2 regions of the Arthrobacter glacialis genome follow, and region 1 is predicted to be linked to the other one. Evidence: riboswitches for the same ligand, from Rfam matches in the RefSeq annotation. Region 1 holds a riboswitch; the other holds the start of a gene.
What was found. Region 1 has a riboswitch for cyclic di-AMP ahead of CVS28_RS01685 (aggregation-promoting factor C-terminal-like domain-containing protein). Riboswitches for the same ligand answer to the same signal wherever they lie in the genome.
Positions count from the first base shown of each region.

Region 2: linked by a shared signal. The riboswitch ahead of CVS28_RS04675 (M23 family metallopeptidase) and the one ahead of CVS28_RS01685 (aggregation-promoting factor C-terminal-like domain-containing protein) in region 1 are both predicted to bind cyclic di-AMP.

Region 1 is NZ_PPXB01000001.1:375,233-379,636, reverse strand. It holds gene CVS28_RS01695 (MFS transporter) at 1-878, opposite strand, end outside; gene CVS28_RS01690 (MarR family winged helix-turn-helix transcriptional regulator) at 879-1,355, opposite strand; cyclic di-AMP (ydaO/yuaA leader) riboswitch at 1,571-1,767, shown strand; gene CVS28_RS01685 (aggregation-promoting factor C-terminal-like domain-containing protein) at 1,770-2,489, shown strand; gene CVS28_RS01680 (formylglycine-generating enzyme family protein) at 2,520-3,302, shown strand; gene upp (uracil phosphoribosyltransferase) at 3,467-4,105, opposite strand; gene tadA (tRNA adenosine(34) deaminase TadA) at 4,191-4,404, shown strand, end outside.
Region 2 is NZ_PPXB01000003.1:220,407-224,810, reverse strand. It holds gene serC (phosphoserine transaminase) at 1-292, opposite strand, end outside; gene CVS28_RS04680 (iron-dependent transcriptional repressor DtxR) at 544-1,239, shown strand; cyclic di-AMP (ydaO/yuaA leader) riboswitch at 1,359-1,589, shown strand; gene CVS28_RS04675 (M23 family metallopeptidase) at 1,658-2,401, shown strand; cyclic di-AMP (ydaO/yuaA leader) riboswitch at 2,553-2,754, shown strand; gene CVS28_RS04670 (NlpC/P60 family protein) at 2,759-3,541, shown strand; gene mobA (molybdenum cofactor guanylyltransferase) at 3,668-4,399, shown strand.

The DNA.
Region 1 (4,404 bases):
AGCGCGCCACCGACGATGTAGACCATGCGCATGGTCTTGCGCCTGGCAGCCAGCAACGCCGCAGCCAGGGTGCCAATGGCCATGACCGAGCCAAGCAGCCCGTACTCCCCCGGCCCCACATGGAAAACTGCCGTGGCCATGAGTGCGTTGGTGATTTGAAAGTTCATCCCAAAGGTGGCCACCAGGAACACCAGCACCATGATCATCATCAAATCCGGGCGCTGCCTGATGTAAACAAAGCCTTCACGAATCTGCCCCTTGGCCCGGGGCACCCGCACTGCGGGAATGAGCTCGCTGGTGCGCATGCGCCACAGCGAGACGATCACGGCAGCAAAGCTCGCGGCATTGATCAAGAAGGCCGGCCCCGTTCCCACCAGCGCAATGACCAGACCCGCAACGCCGGGCCCTGCCAGGCGGGCCAGGTTGAAGGACGCACTGTTGAGCGCCACGGCGTTGGGCACATCCTCCTTGGCAACCACCTGGGACACAAACGCCTGACGTGACGGGGCATCGAAGGCGCTGGCCACACCCAGCAGGGTGGCCAATACATAAACGTGCCACAGTTGTACAGCCCCCGTGACAACCAATATTCCCAACAAAAGCGCACAAATTCCCATGGCGGTTTGGGTGATGAGCAGCAGTTTCCTCTTGTTGACGCGGTCGCCCACCAGCCCTGCGTAGGGCCCCAGGAACACGATGGGCAAGAATTGCAGGCCCGTGGTAATGCCGGCAGCGGTGCCTGAATGATTGGTGAGGACCGTCAGGACCAGCCAGTCCTGGGCGACGCGCTGCATCCAGGTACCGATATTGGACACCAGGGCTCCTGTCACCCAGAGCCGGTAGTTGAAAACTCTCAGCGAACGGAACATGGAACTCATTTAGGAGCTCATCTCCTGCAAAATCAGAGCTGCCTCGTGCAGCGTTGCACGCTGCTTCGGGGTTAGGTCCGCCACGCGCTTGGCCAGCCAGGCGGTTCGTTTTGAGCGTGCCCGCAGCAGCGCGGCGGCTCCTGACTCGGTAATTTGAACCAGCACCTGGCGCTTGTCCTGGGGATTCTCTTCGCGGCTCACCAGCCCGGCTTCAGCCAGCGCATTCACAATCCGTGTCATGGAGGGCGCTTGAATCTGCTCGCGCACAGCCAGCCAGCCCACAGTTTGCGGACCTCTGAGCACGGCCGCCAGAACCGAATACTGCCCCGGGCTGATCTCCCTGGTGGCAGCCTCGGCCCGCAGCCGCCGGGAGGTGCGCATAATCGCCACCCGCAATTCAGCGGCCAGGGGTGCCACGCCGATGGGCTTGCGGGACGCCAAAGGTGCCCTGTCCGGCGTCGTAGTGCTTAGAGAAGTTTCAGTCATCACGTGTCAGCTACCTAAAGAAAAAGTTTCGTATCGTCTTGCTTTTCACCCTAGATGGTTAGCATTGCTAAGTAAATGAAAGATTGCTCACCATGCCACTCACCTCGCTACAAAGGTTGTTACCAAAACGTGACATGACTGTCCTTATGGACTAGTCTGATATTTGTGCCTGCTGAATCACCTACGATTTTTGGCACAAATGGACGGATCGCCGAGCTCTGCCGCCGCCCATTTCCCTCCATTCCCATGGCAGAGACGGGGGACCCAATCTTTGCGGGCCTTCCACATGGAAGCCCTTGGGGTTAAGCCAGCGCAGTTCTTTCAAGCAGTGAACTCTGCCTGCCATTACTGCGTGGCCGGATTCTCTAGTCCGTTCCCGACAGCTCACCTCGCAGGCGTAGAGAGGCTACAACTATGTCTGCACCACAGCAGCGCGGCCGTCGTCGCGCCGAATCAACCCGCCGTCCCTCCCTTTTTGGGCTCGCCTCCGCAAGCAACGGAACACGCGCAGCCAGCAAATCCTCCCCCGTAACGGCCACCGCCAAATGCATGGCTGCCGTGGCAGTGCTGGGCGCGTTGGTGGCAGCCGGCTCCGTGGCACAGTCCGTGGAAAACACTCTTTCCGACCAGGGCAACACCAGCCTGGTTTCCGCCGTGGACCGCTCGGTTCCGGCGCCGGCAGTGTCAGTTCCCACGGATGCTGCCATTAGCTTCCCCGGCATCGCTGTCAGCTCTTCGCCAAAGGCCGCGGCCACTCCTGCCGCCGTCAAGGCCGAAGCGGAGCAGGTCAAAGCCGTTACCGCAGCGCCTGCCCCTGTTGCCGTGGATGACCCCGCCGCCGCAAAGGCCTACGCCTCCGGTCAAATGGCCGCTCATGGCTGGGGCGCTGACCAGATGAGCTGCCTCACCCTGCTCTGGCAGCGCGAGTCCGAATGGCTCACCTCGGCAGAGAACGCCTCCAGCGGCGCCTACGGCATTGCCCAGTCCCTGCCGGCCAACAAGATGGACAGCGAAGGCAGCGACTGGAGCACCAACTTCCAGACCCAGATCCGCTGGGGTTTGAGCTACATCGAAGGCCGCTACGGTTCACCGTGTGGGGCCTGGGGCCACTCCGAATCCGTGGGCTGGTACTAAATAACTTCTTGAACTAGGGGCTGAGTACTTGTGGCTGGTGATTTTTCGGATCCTGATGCGCTGCTGCCGATCCCCGGCGGCAGCATTGCGCTGCGCGACGCCCGATCGGAATCCACCCGCGACGTTTCATTGACACCATTTTGGCTGGGCCGGACGCAGGTCACAGCGGCCACTTGGCGTGCTGTCATGGACGACGCCGGAACCTCGCCTTTAGCTGCCAGCGTGCCTGCGCACCCCGTCACCTGGTTCGACGCCGTGCAGTGGTGCAACGCCGCCTCCGCTCTGGCTGGCTATGCGCCCGCCTACAGTGTGAGCGGCCGTGAGGTGGGCTGGGATGTCAGCGCTGACGGCTACCGGCTGCCCACCGAGGCCGAATGGGAATGGGCGGCTCGCGCGGGCACCGTGACACCCATCTACGGTCCGCTCTCCGCTATTGCCTGGACAGCACTGGATGAGGTTGAGGGGCCTCAACCAGTTGCTGGCAAGGCCGGGAACAGCTTTGGCTTGTTCGACATGATCGGCAACGTGTGGGAATGGTGCTGGGATTACGCTGACACGGCCCGCTATGGCGATTACAGAAGTTTGCGGGGAGCTGGCTGGGATGATCCTTCATGGAGCGCCCGGGCCTCCGTGCGCCGAGGCAGCGCCCCGGATGCCGTCCTGGAAGATGTGGGCTTCCGGATGGCGCGCGGAGCCGTTGGCGACGCCGGTTCACATGCCGCCCAGGGCTGGTCAGCCGATGCCGATAGGCACCGAGCTGCCATTAAGGGTCCGCTGCCCGTGGGCTGGACGCCGCTGCGCTCGCTGCTGTAGCCACTCGTGGCCGATCCTGCGAAAAATGCCGCCGTTCCCGCAAAATGCCACCTGTCTATCGGTGGCAAAAAGCGGGAACGGCGGCATTTTTGGAATAGGGGTTGGTGGGCCCACAACCCCGAGGGCCCCGCCGCGAGCTTGCGAGCGGTGGGAGGGGTTGGGGATTACTCCGCTACGCCATAGAGGCGGTCGCCGGCGTCGCCCAGTCCGGGCACGATGTAGGAGTTCTCATCCAGGCCCTCATCGATCGAGGCAAGAACTACGTGCACGTTGTCGCGGTCGCCGTGGGCGGCCTCGAGCTTGGCCAGACCTTCCGGTGCGGCCAGCAGGCAGATGCAGGTGATGTCTGCGGCGCCGCGGTCAAAGAGGAACTTGAAGGCTTCGATCAAGGTGCCGCCGGTGGCCAGCATGGGGTCCAGCACGTAGACCTGGCGGCCGGTGAGGTCCTCGGGGAGGCGCTCGGCGTAGGTGATGGCCTCGAGGGTTTCCTCGTTGCGGGCCATACCCAGGAAACCAACCTCGGCGGTGGGCAGCAGACGGGTCATGCCCTCCAACATGCCAAGTCCTGCGCGCAGGATCGGCACCACCAACGGTGTGGGCTTACTCAGGCCGGTACCCACGGTGGAGGTCACGGGTGTCTGAATGTTGACCGGTTCCACGCGAACTTCCCGCGTTGCTTCATAGGCCAACAAGGTGACAAGTTCTTCGGTCAGCTGACGGAAAACGGAGGACGGAGTGTCCTTGTTCCGCAGGACGGTCAACTTGTGGGCAATTAGCGGATGATCCGCAACCAGTACGCGCATGAATAAAAGCTACCATTGAGCCGTGCCCAACACCGAGAAATCTCACCCAATCGAGACCACCGCCACGGCTTTTCACGCCGGATGGATGGGCATTGCCCTCACGGAAGCCCGCCGGGCCCTGACCACAGGGGATGTCCCCATTGGCGCCGTCGTCCTAGGGCCCGACGGCGACGTCCTGGGTTTGGGGCGCAACGAACGTGAAGCGCACGGAGACCCCACGGCCCATGCCGAGGTGGTGGCGATCCGCGAAGCCGCAGCGAAACTGGGTTCTTGGCGGTTGAATGGCTGCACACTGGTGG
Region 2 (4,404 bases), on a different contig from region 1:
CCTTGTTCTCCACCAGGCCAAACGCTGCAACGTCCCAGAACGCCGTGGAGCCGCCAACACCCAGGATGACCTCGTAGTCGTCAGGGGCGCCAAAGAAGTCCTTCAGGCCGCTGCGCACATCGCCCACAAGGTTCTTGACGGGCGCCTGACGGTGGGAGGTGCCCAGGAGCGTTCCGCCAGCCTCGGAGAGTGCAGCAATCTGCTCGGGGCGAACCTTGGAGGGGCCGGCGCCAAAACGCCCGTCGGCCGGGCGCAGATTGGCGGGAATGGTGAGGGGCGTGGATTCGCTCACAAGTTGCTCCAAAAAATTAAAAGATGGAAGTTGGTTTAAGACCCAAGGGCTGTTGCCAATTCTGCCGTAGAACTTCGCTCAGCGGAAAAATGCTGACATGTACTGAACAAACCGCCCACCCATGGCCGTTCCCCGTGCACCCATGACTGGCGCGCAGCTGCCCCAGGTTTCCTTCCGTAGCGCCACTCAGGCTAACGTAGAGATGAAAAGGCTTTGCCCAAAATCTCACCCAACAACAGGAGGATACTGCCGTGGCCGATCTGATTGACACGACCGAAATGTATTTGCGGACCATCCTGGAGTTGGAAGAAGAGAACATTGTGGCCCTGCGGGCACGCATTGCCGAACGCCTGCACCACTCAGGTCCCACAGTTTCCCAAACCATTGGACGCATGGAACGTGACGGCCTGGTGATCGTCTCCGGTGATCGGCACCTGGAACTGACCCCTGCCGGCCGGGACAAAGCCACCCGCGTGATGCGTAAACACCGGCTTGCTGAGAGGCTGCTCTCCGATGTGATCGGGTTGGACTGGGCCTACGTCCATGAGGAAGCCTGCCGCTGGGAACACGTCATGAGCGAGCGGGTGGAACAGCGCTTGTTTGACCTCCTGGGCCGGCCCGAAGAATCCCCCTATGGCAATCCCATTCCCGGGCTTGAAGAACTTGGCGGGGAGATCTCGCCCTTGTTTGCCGCGGGACTCGTCACACTGGTTGAGGCCATGAGCAGTTACTCCCCGGAGCAGCAAGTGATCATCCACCGGCTTTCTGAGCGCATCCAGGTGGATCCGGAATTGTTGGTCCAGCTTGACGAAGGCGGGCTGCGCCCGGGCGCACAGATTTCCTTGGCCCAGGTCGGGGAGTACATTTCGGTCCGCGTGCCGGGGATCGAAGGGGCGTTGGAACTGCCGCCCGAGGTGGCTTCCCATATTTTCGTCTCCATGAGTTGACTCACAGTTATTGATAACTAAGGTAACGGAATTATTACGTTTACCGCTCGTACCGTATAGTAATAAACAGGCGCTGTAATCAAAGCGTTACCGTTGGGCGACACCGAACCTTGCCTTCGCACAACGGACAGCAATCATTTAGGCAAGGGCGGGGGAACCACTTTCGGCAGGCTTGCAGCCTGCCTTGGGGTGAAGCCCGTCATCGAAAACACAGCAAACTATTCGCTGACACTGTCCTTTTGGGCAGTGCCTTGGATAGATCTGTGTCTCGAGGCTGGGCCGGATCAAAAGTTTCACTCTCTGATCCGAATCCGACAGCTAACTCCGCAGGTGCATCAAAGAGAGGTTTTTAGTGTCAGAAGATAAGCAGCGGGGACGCCGTCGGGCGTCGTCGCCGGCTACTCATGAGCTCGTAGTTATGACCGGCAGCCGCCGCGAAGCACTTGCCGTTGAGCGCGCCAATTCATCATCGAGCGTTTCCGTAGCCGCTTTGCTGCGTGCCGGAGCCGCCAGCGGCGCAGGCCAAAAAATGGGCGTCGCCATGGCCGCCACGGGCTTGGTCCTGGCCGTCACCTTGCCCTCGGCCCAGGCGGTTGACCAGCAGCCGATGGAACCGGAATTTGCCGCTTCGGCGCAGACTCTGGTCAGTGCATCCGCTGATATCCCGATCACTTTTGCGGCCCCGGAAATTGGCAGCAAATTGAACCCCGATGGCCAGCTGAAGGAAACGTTGCAGGTCAACGCCTCCAACGTCGCCCCCGCCGCCTCCAAGGGAACGCTGTCAGCGCCGCTGAAAGTCTTGGCTCCAAGCTCTCCCTTTGGTGACCGCGTAAGCCCCATCACAGGCCAGATTGATGAACACCACACCGGCCAGGACTTCGCTGTTGCGAGCGGCACCGAAGTGCTTGCGGCCGCCGGCGGAACCGTTACCTTTTCGGGCTGGCACACCTACGGTGGCGGCAACAGGGTAGTGGTGGACCACGGCAACGGGCTCTCAACCTCCTACAACCACATGAGTAGCAATTCAGTCAAGGTTGGCCAAAAGGTTGAGCGGGGCGAATTGGTGGGCATCAGCGGCTCCACCGGTGCATCGACCGGCCCCCACCTGCACTTCGAGGTTATCGTCAACGACGAAACTGTCGATCCCATGGGCTGGCTTTAATTCATTCACAGGCAACTTTTGATTACGACTTAGTCACACGACCGTGACCTGAACGTGACATTGCCAAAAATCTGTTGTAACGTCGTAATCGCGCCAACTTCGAATCAAGCGGGCGTCCATGAGTGGATTGCCTAGCTCTGCCACTGCTCGTGGTCCGTTCGTATCAATCGTCTGGCAGGGGCGGGGGAACCAATAATCGGGCTTCGCATTTATTGCAGAAGTCCTTGGGGTGAAGCCGCGAAGCGTTAAACCACGCATAAGAAATGTTTCTTTGTGTGCGCCATAACGTGGAGCGGCCGGGTGACTCCCATCCGAATCCGACAGCTTACCTCGCAGGCATTGGGAGAGGAAACCTTCTTGGCTTCAAATACTGCCCTTGGGCGCCACCGCGCCGAGGTTGTTAAGTCCAGCCCGATCTCCACCCTCACGAAAGCCGTCAGCTTCAACGTCGGCGGGGTTGGTCGTCAGGCGGCTGTTATCGCAGCTGCATCAGGTTTGGTACTTACATCCGGTATCGCAGCAAACGCGGCTACTCCCACGGTGGAGCGCGCTTCTGACGGTGCCACTACGCTGAACATGAAGACGGAACTTGCGTCCGCCATCACAGCAGCTTCCACGGTGAAGATCTCCTTCGCCACCCCCGCAATCACCTCCACCCCGGCCCCTGTTGTTGAGGCTCCGGTAGTTGTAGAGGCAAAGAGCAGCGACGTTGTTGCAGCACCAGTTGTAGAAGAGGCAGTGGCACCCGCCGCAGCACCGGTTGCAACGGTAACCACAACGGCCCCTGCAGCACAGCCTGTTACCCAGAGCGGGATTGGCGCAACCATTGCCAGCGCCGCCTTGGCTCAGATTGGCGTTGCCCAGGACTGCACAGCACTTGCCAGCAACTCCTTGGCTGCCGCTGGAATTAACTTCCACGACTGGCCCGCTGGCTACTTGAGCTTGGGTCGTACGGTTTCCGCAGCCGAAGCTCAGCCCGGTGACTTGATTTACTATGCAGATGGCGGCATGGGCATGGCCCACATCGCTGTTTACATTGGCAACGGCCAGGCCGTACACGGTGGATGGGGCGGCGGCATGACCGCTGTCTTCTCCGCCAACGTCGGTTCAGGCCCCGTTTTCATCGCCATGGGTCACTAAGAACTTTTTATACCCAATAAACCCCGTCCTTGGACGGGGTTTATTGCTTTAAACGCCGCGCGCCAGCCCGTGAGGCTCCGTTGGTGCGCGGTAGCATGGCCACATGCTGACTTTGACCCCACACCCATGCAGGCAGTGATTTTGGCCGGTGGGCTCTCCCGGCGTCTGGGTGGTGTGCCCAAGGCAGGTCTCCTCGTGGAAGGCAGCACGTTGCTGGCCCGCACAGTTGCGGCTGCGGCGGCGGTGATCGCCGCCCAGGAAGCGAGTCTGCAAACTGCGGGACGGATTCTTGACCCGGCCGCAGTGCAGGGTGAGGTGGGTGCCCAGGCCCGCATCGCCGTCGTAGGTCCCGTGGAGAGCATTGCCAGGTGGCTGGGAACAGTGGAACTGGGTGAGCTAGTGGTGGCCGTGCAGGAAGATCCGCCTTATGCCGGCCCTGCAGCGGGAATCGCTGCCGGATTGGCTGCCCTGCCACGCAGCGAGGACCCTGCAGAAAGGGTCCTGATTCTGGCGTGTGATATGCCTGCGGCTGCTGAGGTGGCCCAACTCCTGCTCGCAGCGGATGGCCTTGGGGCGGACAGCCCTGAAGCAGGCAGCGCTGCGCCACCACACGCCGTGCTAGCCGTGGACAACGGCCGGCTGCAGCCGCTGGCAGGAATCTACCCCGTGCGGCAGTTACTGGCTGCCGTTGATGCGGCGCGGGTGTCACAGCGGCTGGCGAACGCGTCCGTGCGCTCACTCATTGCTAGTGTGGCTATCAAGGAATGTGCTGTCCCTGCGGGAATCACCGCGGACATCGACACGTGGGATGACGCCCGCAGCCACGGCATTGCGGTGCCCGGCGGCGGACAGGAATGAGGAAC